Regions from separate parts of the Megamonas hypermegale genome, predicted to be linked through region 1. Evidence: riboswitches for the same ligand, from Rfam matches in the RefSeq annotation. Region 1 holds a riboswitch; the other holds the start of a gene.
What was found. Region 1 has a riboswitch for ZMP and ZTP ahead of CKV65_RS01765 (L-lactate MFS transporter). Riboswitches for the same ligand answer to the same signal wherever they lie in the genome.

Region 1 (4,964 bases):
ATGATATTCTAGTTATAGATGCCGGATTAATGTTCCCTGAAGAAGAAATGCTGGGTATAGACTTAGTTATTCCTGACATTACGTATTTATTAGAAAATAAAGACAAAATAAGAGCTATTGTGCTCACACATGGTCATGAAGACCATATCGGAGCTTTGCCTTATGTTTTAAGACAAATTCCTGGCGTACCAGTATATGGTACACGTTTGACACTTGGAATTTTGGAAGGCAGACTCAGAGAAAACGGAGTAGATGCTAGTACACTCCATCCTGTACATCATGGAGATATAATCAGTGCAGGTTGCTTTACTGTTGGTTTTATTCGTGTAAATCATAGTATTGCAGATGCATGTGGTTTATCAATAAAAACACCTATCGGTATGATTGTACATACAGGTGATTTTAAATTTGATTATACGCCAATTGATGGCAAAATGACAGATTTTAGAGCTTTCTCTGATTTAGGTAATAGAGGTGTTCTAGCACTTTTAGCAGATAGTACAAATGCTGAACGTGAAGGCCATACACCGAGCGAACGCACTGTAGGCATTGCGTTTGATAGAACGTTCCGCAAGGCAAAAAATCGTATTATCATCGCTACATTTTCTTCTAATGTACATCGCATTCAGCAAGTAGTCGATACAGCTGTGAAATACAATCGCCATGTAGCTATACTCGGTCGCAGTATGATAAATGTTGTCAATATTTCTATAAAATTGGGATATCTCAACATTCCAGAAGGTGTACTGATTGATGTTGATGAAATCAATAACTACCCATTAAATCAAATAGTCATTATAACTACAGGTAGCCAAGGAGAACCAATGTCAGCTTTGACTCGTATGTCTACTTCTAATCATCGCAAAGTTGGTATTTTGCCAGGTGATACGATTATAATATCAGCTACACCTATTCCAGGTAATGAAAAACTTGTTTCACGAACTATTGATAATTTGTTGAAACAAGGTGCTGATGTTGTATATGGCCGTGATGAAGGAATTCATGTATCTGGTCATGCTAGTAGAGAAGAATTAAAACTCATGCACAATTTGGTTCGTCCAAAATTCTTTATACCGGTGCATGGTGAATATCATCATATAGTAAAACATGCTAAATTAGCTGAAAGCATTGGCATGCCAAAAGAAAACATCTTTATCAGTGAAAATGGCCAAGTGTTGGAATTCACACGCGATGAAGGTCATGTTGCTGGTAAAGTAGTTGCTGGTAAAGTTTTAATCGATGGCTTGGGTGTTGGCGATGTAGGTAATATCGTATTGCGCGACCGTCGTCAGCTTTCTCAAGATGGTATTTTAATCGTAGTTGTTACAATGGATAAAGAACGTTGTTGCATAGCTGCTGGTCCTGATATCGTCTCACGTGGTTTCGTTTATGTTAGAGAATCTGAAGCATTGATGGAAGAAGCTAAAGAACGCGTTACAACTGCCATTGAAAATTGTTTAGCCAATAATATAACAGAATGGTCTGTGCTTAAAAATGATATTCGTGAAGCTATTGGACGTTATTTATATGAAAAAACCCGCCGTCGTCCAATGATTTTACCGATTATCATGGAAGTTTAATAAATAAAATTAATTTTGTTGTTGACATGTGTTAGATATTTGTTATAATAAAAGCATAATTTAATAAGCAGTGCGGGACTGACGGATTTAAAGTGGAATTAACCACGTGAACCGCAAAGCTAAAGAAAAGTCGACCGTCTGGGCAAAGAAAATTTTTGCTCAGACGGTTTTTTGTTTGAAGCATAAGTTTTCTTTTATGTTTAATTTTTGTAAAGGAGATTATATCATGAAAAACAGATGGCTTATCGCTTTATCAGCTGTAGGAATTCATATTTGTATTGGCAGTGTATACGCTTGGAGCGTACTTACAAAGCCAATTATGGAACAAATGGGATTTAGCTTACAGGAAACGACATGGACTTTTTCTTTAGCTATTTTATTTTTAGGTCTTTCTGCTGGATTTTTAGGAACTTTTGTTGAAAAACACGGCCCACGTGTAAGTGGTCTTACTGCGACTACATTTTTTGGTATTGGTATGTTCGGTACAGCATTAGCACTTTATTTGCATAATTTAGTTTTGCTTTATATTTGTTATGGTGTAATTGGTGGTATTGGTCTTGGTATAGGTTATATAACACCAGTATCTACACTCGTTAAATATTTTCCAGAAAAACGTGGTTTTGCAACTGGTCTTGCTATAATGGGATTTGGTTTTGCAAGTCTTGTTGCTGGTCCTTTGATGCAACTACTCACTGCTAATTTCGGACTCGTTACTAATTTCATCATTTTAGGCTGTGCATACGTTGTGATTATGAGTGCTTCTTCTCTTTATTTAGCACCACCACCAAAACAGCCAACTAAATTAAATACAGCAAAATTATCAACAATAACTAAAGCTCCTACTGTTATTAGACAGTATACTGTTGGTGAAGCTACAAGAGATTGGAAATTCTATGCACTTTGGTGGGTTTTCTTCACAAATATCACTTGTGGTATCGGTCTTTTAGCTGTTGCTTCTCCAATGGCTCAAGAAGTTGTAAAAATGAGCCCACTTGCAGCAGCTTCTATGGTTGGTGTAATCGGTTTAATAAACGGTTTTGGTCGCATTGCTTGGTCAACTATATCTGATTATTTAGGACGCAGAAACACTTATGTATTATTTTTCTTAATTGAAATTTTTGCTTTTTACGCATTGGCAAATACAACAGAAGCGTTTTTATTCCAGGTACTTGTATTGATTATAGTATCTTGCTATGGTGGCGGTTTCTCTTGTATGCCTGCATATTTAAGCGATTTATTTGGTACAAAACAGCTCAGTGCAATTCATGGCAGAATTTTAACTGCTTGGGGCATGGCTGGTATCGCAGGTCCTTTATTATTATCTTTTATCCGTGAAACAACACAGAGCTATGCGCTTTGCTTATATGTATTTTCTGGATTGTTCATCATAAGCTTAATCATTGCAATTATTTTGAAGGTAAAAACATCACGTAAAGAAAAATTGATTTCTAATAATATGATGGCATAAATAAAAAAAGTAAATGGCATTTTCGAAGGTTAGAAATAACTTTTGAAGATGCCATTTTTTATTTGACAATTATATTATCTTCATTTAAAATGTTAACTAAAAATAAAATAAGGTTAACAATGTGAAGTATAAAACATCTACACTGTGTGAAATCGCTATTTTAGTAGCAATGATTTCTATATTAGGCTCTATTAAAATCCCTAATATTATTCCTGGTATAGAATTTCAATTATCTGCACCGCTTGCTGTGGCAATTTGTAGTGTATTTGGCTTTAAGAAATACATCATCAGCGGAATTTTATCCAGTATTATTTGTTTGGCTTTAGGCACTCAAAATATATTGAATGTAGCAATTGCCATGCAATTTCGCTTAATCGTGGGCTTACTTTTATATTTGGCACAAAATCATCTTTATATGATTGTCATTGCTGGCCCTATCGCATCACTTATTGCTAGATTTAGTCTATTTTTCTTTTTAGGCAATCTAGGTGCTTTGACTTTTTCTATGCTTTTATTCACACTCCCAGGGCTTATTTTCACAGCAATAGCTTCTCCCATTTTGGTAAATATCTTAAAGAAAATAATTCATAAAAGGAGATAATATTATGCTCTACAGTATCCGCATGCGTTCAGCTAAAGGTGGTGCTCATGAATATGGTGGTCATCATATTTCAGGAGCTGAACGTTTAATCACTAAACAAGACTTACAAAAAATCACTGAAACATTAATTAAGCGAGCACTAAATCATGAAAAAGGTAGAGCAGATTTTATCCGTCTTACCATTGAAGAAGTAAAGCCTAAAGATATCATAACTATTCCTATGCTTAAAATGGAAACATATAATGCTATTGATGTAAATGATGGACATAAAAATGCTTGTGATTTTTTAGCCAATGCAGGTATTTCTAAAATGGCAATAGATAATGCTATGTCTTCTTTATTATCCCTAAAAGAAAATATGCGTGGTGCTATTTTAATTGATGTTACTACTGGAAAACGCTTGGATAATACAGGCATGAGAGGAATTCGCGTTAGTCGTATGGACTTTAAAGATACATTACAAGCTAAAAAACATTTTGATGAATTGGGATATACAGATAACCATGTTCAAGAAGCCCTTGTCTTGGCAAGTAAAGTATTATCTGCGCCTAATGTCATAGGCGAATTGTGTTGGTCCGATGACCCTAACTATATCATCGGTTATGTATCTGCTAATAATATTTATCACCGCATTACTAAAATGAAACCACTACATAGTAGTCAAGGCGGTAGAGTATTTTTTGTAAAAACACCTGTAGATATCACAGCTTTGCAAAATTATCTTGAAAGACAACCCGTACTTGTAGATATTAATTTATAAATTGAAATGGAGTTTATTATGCAAGATAATTTAAATAAATATTTAACTGAAATAGAATTTTTGCATCAACAGCAATTATATCGCAAGCCTATAACGTATATTCCAATTTCTGCCACTAAAGTCATAAAAGATGATGAAGAATATTTAATGATGGCTTCAAATAATTATTTAGGACTTACACATCATCCAGAGGTGAAAAAAGCGGCTATCAATGCCATTGAAAAATACGGCACAGGTTCTGGTGGTTCTCGCTTGATATCTGGTTCACATATTTTATTTTCAAAATTAGAACAAGCACTTGCTGAATTTAAATCTACAGAAAAAGCATTAGTCTTTAATACTGGATATGTGGCTAATGTTGGAACTATCAGTGCATTAACTAGTTCTAATGATTACATTATAAGTGATGAATTAAATCATGCAAGTATAATTGATGGTTGTCGTCTTAGCAAAGCCAAAACTTTAATTTATGCTCATAAAAATATGGCAGATTTGGAAAATATATTAAAAAAATTGCCGTATTCTAATACGAAATTAATCGTTACAGATAGCGTA
Region 2 (4,964 bases), 610 kb from region 1:
ATTTTTGAATGCTGGTATAATCTCCTTGTTTTAAGATGAAATTTACACCGGGATAAATTTTTTTAAATTGCTTCATTAATTGAGGTAAGATATTACGGCTCACACTGGTAAAAGTCCCAATGCGAATAATACTATTTTCTAATCCAGTTAGTTCTTTTTGTTTTTGTTTTAAAGCACATTCCGCACGGTAAATAGATTGAAGATATGGTAAAAATTCTTTTCCATCAGAAGTTAGAGTTATACCGTCTTTTTTGCGGTCAATTAAGATAACGCCTAATTCTTGCTCAAGTGATTTTATCGTTTGGCTTATTGCGCTTTGTGAATAACCGATTTGTTTAGCGACTTTTGTAAAACTTGTGAGTTCAATAACTTTGCAAAAAATACCGTAACGTGATATCATGTTTTCCTCCATTAGTATTACTTATGAAGTCATTATAAATATTCGTTTTCTTTATGTAAATAAGGTTGTTATAATAATTAATGCAAAATATGAAAAAAGGAGAGATTTCATGTATCAGAATTTGTCTGATAACAAACAAGTATTTAAAGAAGGTATGCGAGATGGTATTCCTATTGCCTTGGGATATCTAGCTGTTTCTTTTTCTTTGGGGATTGCTGCTAAAAATGCTGGATTATCTGCGTTTCAAGGTTTTTTTGCCAGTATTTTGACGAATGCTTCTGCAGGTGAATATGCAGGTTTTACAGTGATTGCTACTATGGCTACATATTTAGAAATGTTTCTTGTCATTTTGATTGCTAACTCACGTTATTTAATAATGAGTTGTGCTTTAAGTCAGCGTATGCATCCAGATACGCCGTGGTATCATCGTCTTTTAATTGGTTTTGATATTACAGATGAACTTTTTGCAATAACGATTGCACGCCCTGGATATCTTAATCCATTTTATACTTATGGAGCAATGCTTGTCACAATGCCATGTTGGTCTATTGGAACAGCACTTGGTATTATTGCAGGTAATTTACTTTCTGTAAGTTTAGTCAGCGCATTTAGCGTAGCATTATATGGTATGTTTTTAGCTGTAATAATTCCTCCAGCACATCAAAATAAAACAATTGGTTTATTTGTGCTTATAAGTTTTGTAGCAAGTTATATTGCCAATTATTTACCATATGTTTGTAATTTATCTGATGCTACACGCATAATATTACTTACTGTTATATTAGCTTCAGTTGCAGCAATTTTATTCCCAATAAAACAAGAGGAGAAGGCACATAATGAGCAATAGTGAAATTTATATTTATATACTTATAATGGCTGGCGTGAGTATGGCCATTCGTGTTTTGCCACTTACTTTAATTCAAAAACAGATAAAAAGTCGTTTTATACAATCTTTCTTGTATTATGTACCGTATATTACATTAGCTGTCATGACTTTTCCAGCGATAATAAATGCGACACAAAGTCCTTTTTCAGGAGCATTAGCATTAGTTGTAGGTATTATAACAGCATGGTTTGGAGCAAGTTTATTTCAAGTCGCTGTATCGTGTTGTTGTAGTGTATTTATTTTGGAATTATTTATTTTGTAATTTATATGAATAAAAAAGCTGTAATAAATTGAGCTAGCTCAATTTATTACAGCTTTTTATCTTTAAACGCATAATATTTGTTCTCAATAAGAGATGATTTCTGCAAGATGTTTTAAGTCTTCTGGATAAACTTTTTTATTGGTTACAGCATCACGTAAATCAACGCTTACGATTTGTCCTTTATTTAAACCAAATACAATACCATATAAACCAGATATAGCAGCAAGTGCAGCCTGTTCACCTAAAACACTAGCAAACACACGGTCATTAGCTGTTGGAGAACCACCGCGTTGTACTAAACCTAAAGTAGTTAAACGAGTAGAAACACCTGTTTTTTCTTGTAATTCTTTAGCTAAAGCTTGCATATCACCTACGCCTTCAGAAGCTAAAATTACGAGATAAGTTTTACCTTCGTCATGTAATTTTTTAGCTTTAGCAACGACTTTTTCTTGATCGTATTCATCATCTGGAACGATTACCATATTTCCGCCGCCGGCAACTGCTGTATATGTAGCGAGCCAGCCGTATTTGTTACCCATTACTTCTAAGATGAAAATACGATGATGTGCTGCTGCAGTATCTCTTATTTTATTGATAGCTTCCAAAATTGTGTTAGCTGCTGTGTCACAGCCAATAGCATAATCTGTACCCCAAATATCATTTTCAATAGTTGCAGGGATACCAATAACAGGAAAACCAGTTTCTCTAGCAAATTCTTCAGCACCACGTAAGCTACCATCACCACCGATGACGATAAGTGCATCTATATCACGTTTTTTTAGATTTTCATAAGCTGTTTGGCGTCCTTCTTTTGTGTACCAGCGTTTGCAAAAACTAGTACCAAGGAAAGTACCACCACGTTGAATTATATCAGCTACGGAAATAGAAGATAATTCTTCCATATTATCATCAACTAATCCACGATATCCATCATAGACGCCCCAAACGCGAGAACCATTGCTAAGTATTGTACGAACAACAGCTCTAATAGCGGCATTCATGCCAGGTGCATCTGTACCACTAGTCAATACAGCTATATTTTTATCCATAAATAAAACCCTCCTAAAATTTTTCCAAAACATCAATATAAATCTATAAAAAAACTCTATTTTATGATTATTTCGCTAGATGGTATACAAAATCCTTTTAAATCTTATGCTAATCTTGACAAGTAAAGCAATATAATGATAAATTTTATTTTAGAAACTGTGTAACTGACGGAAGTGGAATTAACTACATGAAGCACAGTAGATTATCAGCCGACCGTCTGGGCAAAATATATTAATTTATCAATTTACTTACAGGAGGAAATCGTAAATGAATTCTATGGAATTAAAGTACGGATGTAACCCTAATCAAAAACCAGCACGTGTGTATATGAAAGATGGACAAGATTTACCATTTACAGTTTTAAATGGCAAACCAGGATATATTAATCTTTTAGATGCTTTTAATAGCTGGCAATTGGTTCGTGAATTGCGTGAAGCTACAGGTTTACCAGCAGCAGCTTCATTTAAACATGTAAGCCCAGCAGGTGCTGCTGTTGCTGTGCCATTATCTGATACTTTAAAGAAAATGTATTTTGTTGAAGGTGTAGAACTCACACCTATGGCTACAGCTTATATTCGCGCTCGTGGTGCAGACCGTATGTCTTCTTATGGTGATTTCGCTGCACTTTCTGATGAATGCGATGCTGCTACAGCTCGTTTCTTAGCTCGTGAAGTATCCGATGGTATCATTGCTCCATCTTACAGCGCTGAAGCTTTAGAAATCTTAAAGACAAAACGCAAAGGTAATTATCTTGTAATTCAGATGAATCCTGATTACAAAGCACCAGAACTTGAAACAAAAGAAGTATTCGGTGTTACTTTTGAACAAAAACGCAACGATATTAAAATCACAGAAGAATTATTCAACAATGTACCTACTAAAAACAAAGAAATTCCAGAAGCTGCAAAACGTGATTTACTCATATCATTGATTACACTTAAATATACACAATCAAATTCCGTATGTTATGCAAAAGATGGACAGGCTATCGGTATTGGTGCAGGTCAACAATCTCGTGTACATTGTACTCGTCTTGCTGGTAATAAAGCAGATATTTGGCATTTACGTCAAGCACCACAAGTATTGAACTTACCATTTAAACCAGATGTTCGCCGTCCAGACCGCGATAATGCAATTGATGTATATATCTCCGATGAATATATGGATTTACTCGGTGGCGATGATTGGAAACGCGTATTCACAGAAAAACCACCAGTATTTACTAAAGAAGAAAAAGAAGCTTGGCTTGCTAAAGTAAAAGGCGTATCTCTCGGTTCTGATGCGTTCTTCCCATTTGGCGATAATATCGAACGTGCTCATAAATCCGGTGTAGAATTTGTTGCACAAAGTGGCGGTTCTATTCGTGATGATAATGTTATTGAAACTTGTGATAAATACAATATGGCAATGGCATTTGTTGGAATTCGTTTATTCCATCATTAATATTAAAATAAAAGGTTGAGGCTTTAAGCTTCAACCTTTTTTCGTTATAAATTATAAATTGTACATATGATTTAAAGGCCCACTGCCTTTACCTAAATTTAAATTGGCTTTTAAAGCTCCTGTGATGTAATCTTTGGCATTTTGAATGCTTGTTACAAGGTCATGTCCAGCGGCAAGATTAGAAGCAATAGCAGAAGAAAGTGTGCAGCCCGTTCCATGTGTATTAGGATTATCTATGCGTTCTCCTTTAAACCAATGAATAGAACCATTGTCCCAAAGTAAATCATCAGCACAATCTTCTAAATGACCGCCTTTAATTAAAATAGCTGTAGGAATTTTTTTGAAAATAGTTTCAGCGGCTTTAATGCAATCTTCCTTAGTCTTTATAGGAAAATTACATAAAACTTCTGCCTCAGCTAAGTTTGGAGTTATGACTGTAGCGAGTGGTAATAATTTTTCAATCAAAGTATTAGCAGCATCTTCTTCCATCAAACGACTGCCAGCAGTAGAAACCATTACTGGGTCAGCTACTATATTTTTAGCTTTGTATTCAATTAATTTATTAGCAATTGTTTTTATGATATCTTTATTAGCTACCATACCAATTTTTACAGCATCAGGATTAATATCTTTAAAGATACAATCAAGTTGTAGTCCCATAAATTTTGCATCTGTTTCTAAAATACCATAAACGCCCGTAGTATTTTGTGCAGTTAAAGCGGTGATGGCACTCATAGCATACATTTTATGTGCTGTTATAGTTTTTATATCAGCTTGAATACCAGCCCCACCACTACAATCTGAACCAGCAATTGTTAAAACTTTTTTCATAATATTACCTCACTTATATATAATTCTTCCTATTGTTAATTAATTGATAAGCAAGTTCATTTTATAATATTTTTATTTTACCTGCAAAATTT

Region 2: another riboswitch for ZMP and ZTP. It lies ahead of CKV65_RS09635 (phosphoribosylaminoimidazolecarboxamide formyltransferase); the one in region 1 lies ahead of CKV65_RS01765 (L-lactate MFS transporter).

Annotation. Positions count from the first base shown of each region.
Region 1 covers NZ_LT906446.1:374,066-379,029, forward strand. The annotation lists gene CKV65_RS01760 (ribonuclease J) at 1-1,580, shown strand, start outside; ZMP/ZTP riboswitch at 1,645-1,731, shown strand; gene CKV65_RS01765 (L-lactate MFS transporter) at 1,807-3,048, shown strand; gene CKV65_RS01770 (hypothetical protein) at 3,170-3,649, shown strand; gene CKV65_RS01775 (6-carboxyhexanoate--CoA ligase) at 3,654-4,409, shown strand; gene bioF (8-amino-7-oxononanoate synthase) at 4,428-4,964, shown strand, end outside.
Region 2 covers NZ_LT906446.1:1,996,023-2,000,986, forward strand. The annotation lists gene CKV65_RS09615 (LysR family transcriptional regulator) at 1-400, opposite strand, end outside; gene CKV65_RS09620 (AzlC family ABC transporter permease) at 510-1,247, shown strand; gene CKV65_RS09625 (AzlD domain-containing protein) at 1,237-1,548, shown strand; gene CKV65_RS09630 (ATP-dependent 6-phosphofructokinase) at 1,632-2,597, opposite strand; ZMP/ZTP riboswitch at 2,749-2,828, shown strand; gene CKV65_RS09635 (phosphoribosylaminoimidazolecarboxamide formyltransferase) at 2,866-4,041, shown strand; gene thiD (bifunctional hydroxymethylpyrimidine kinase/phosphomethylpyrimidine kinase) at 4,093-4,872, opposite strand.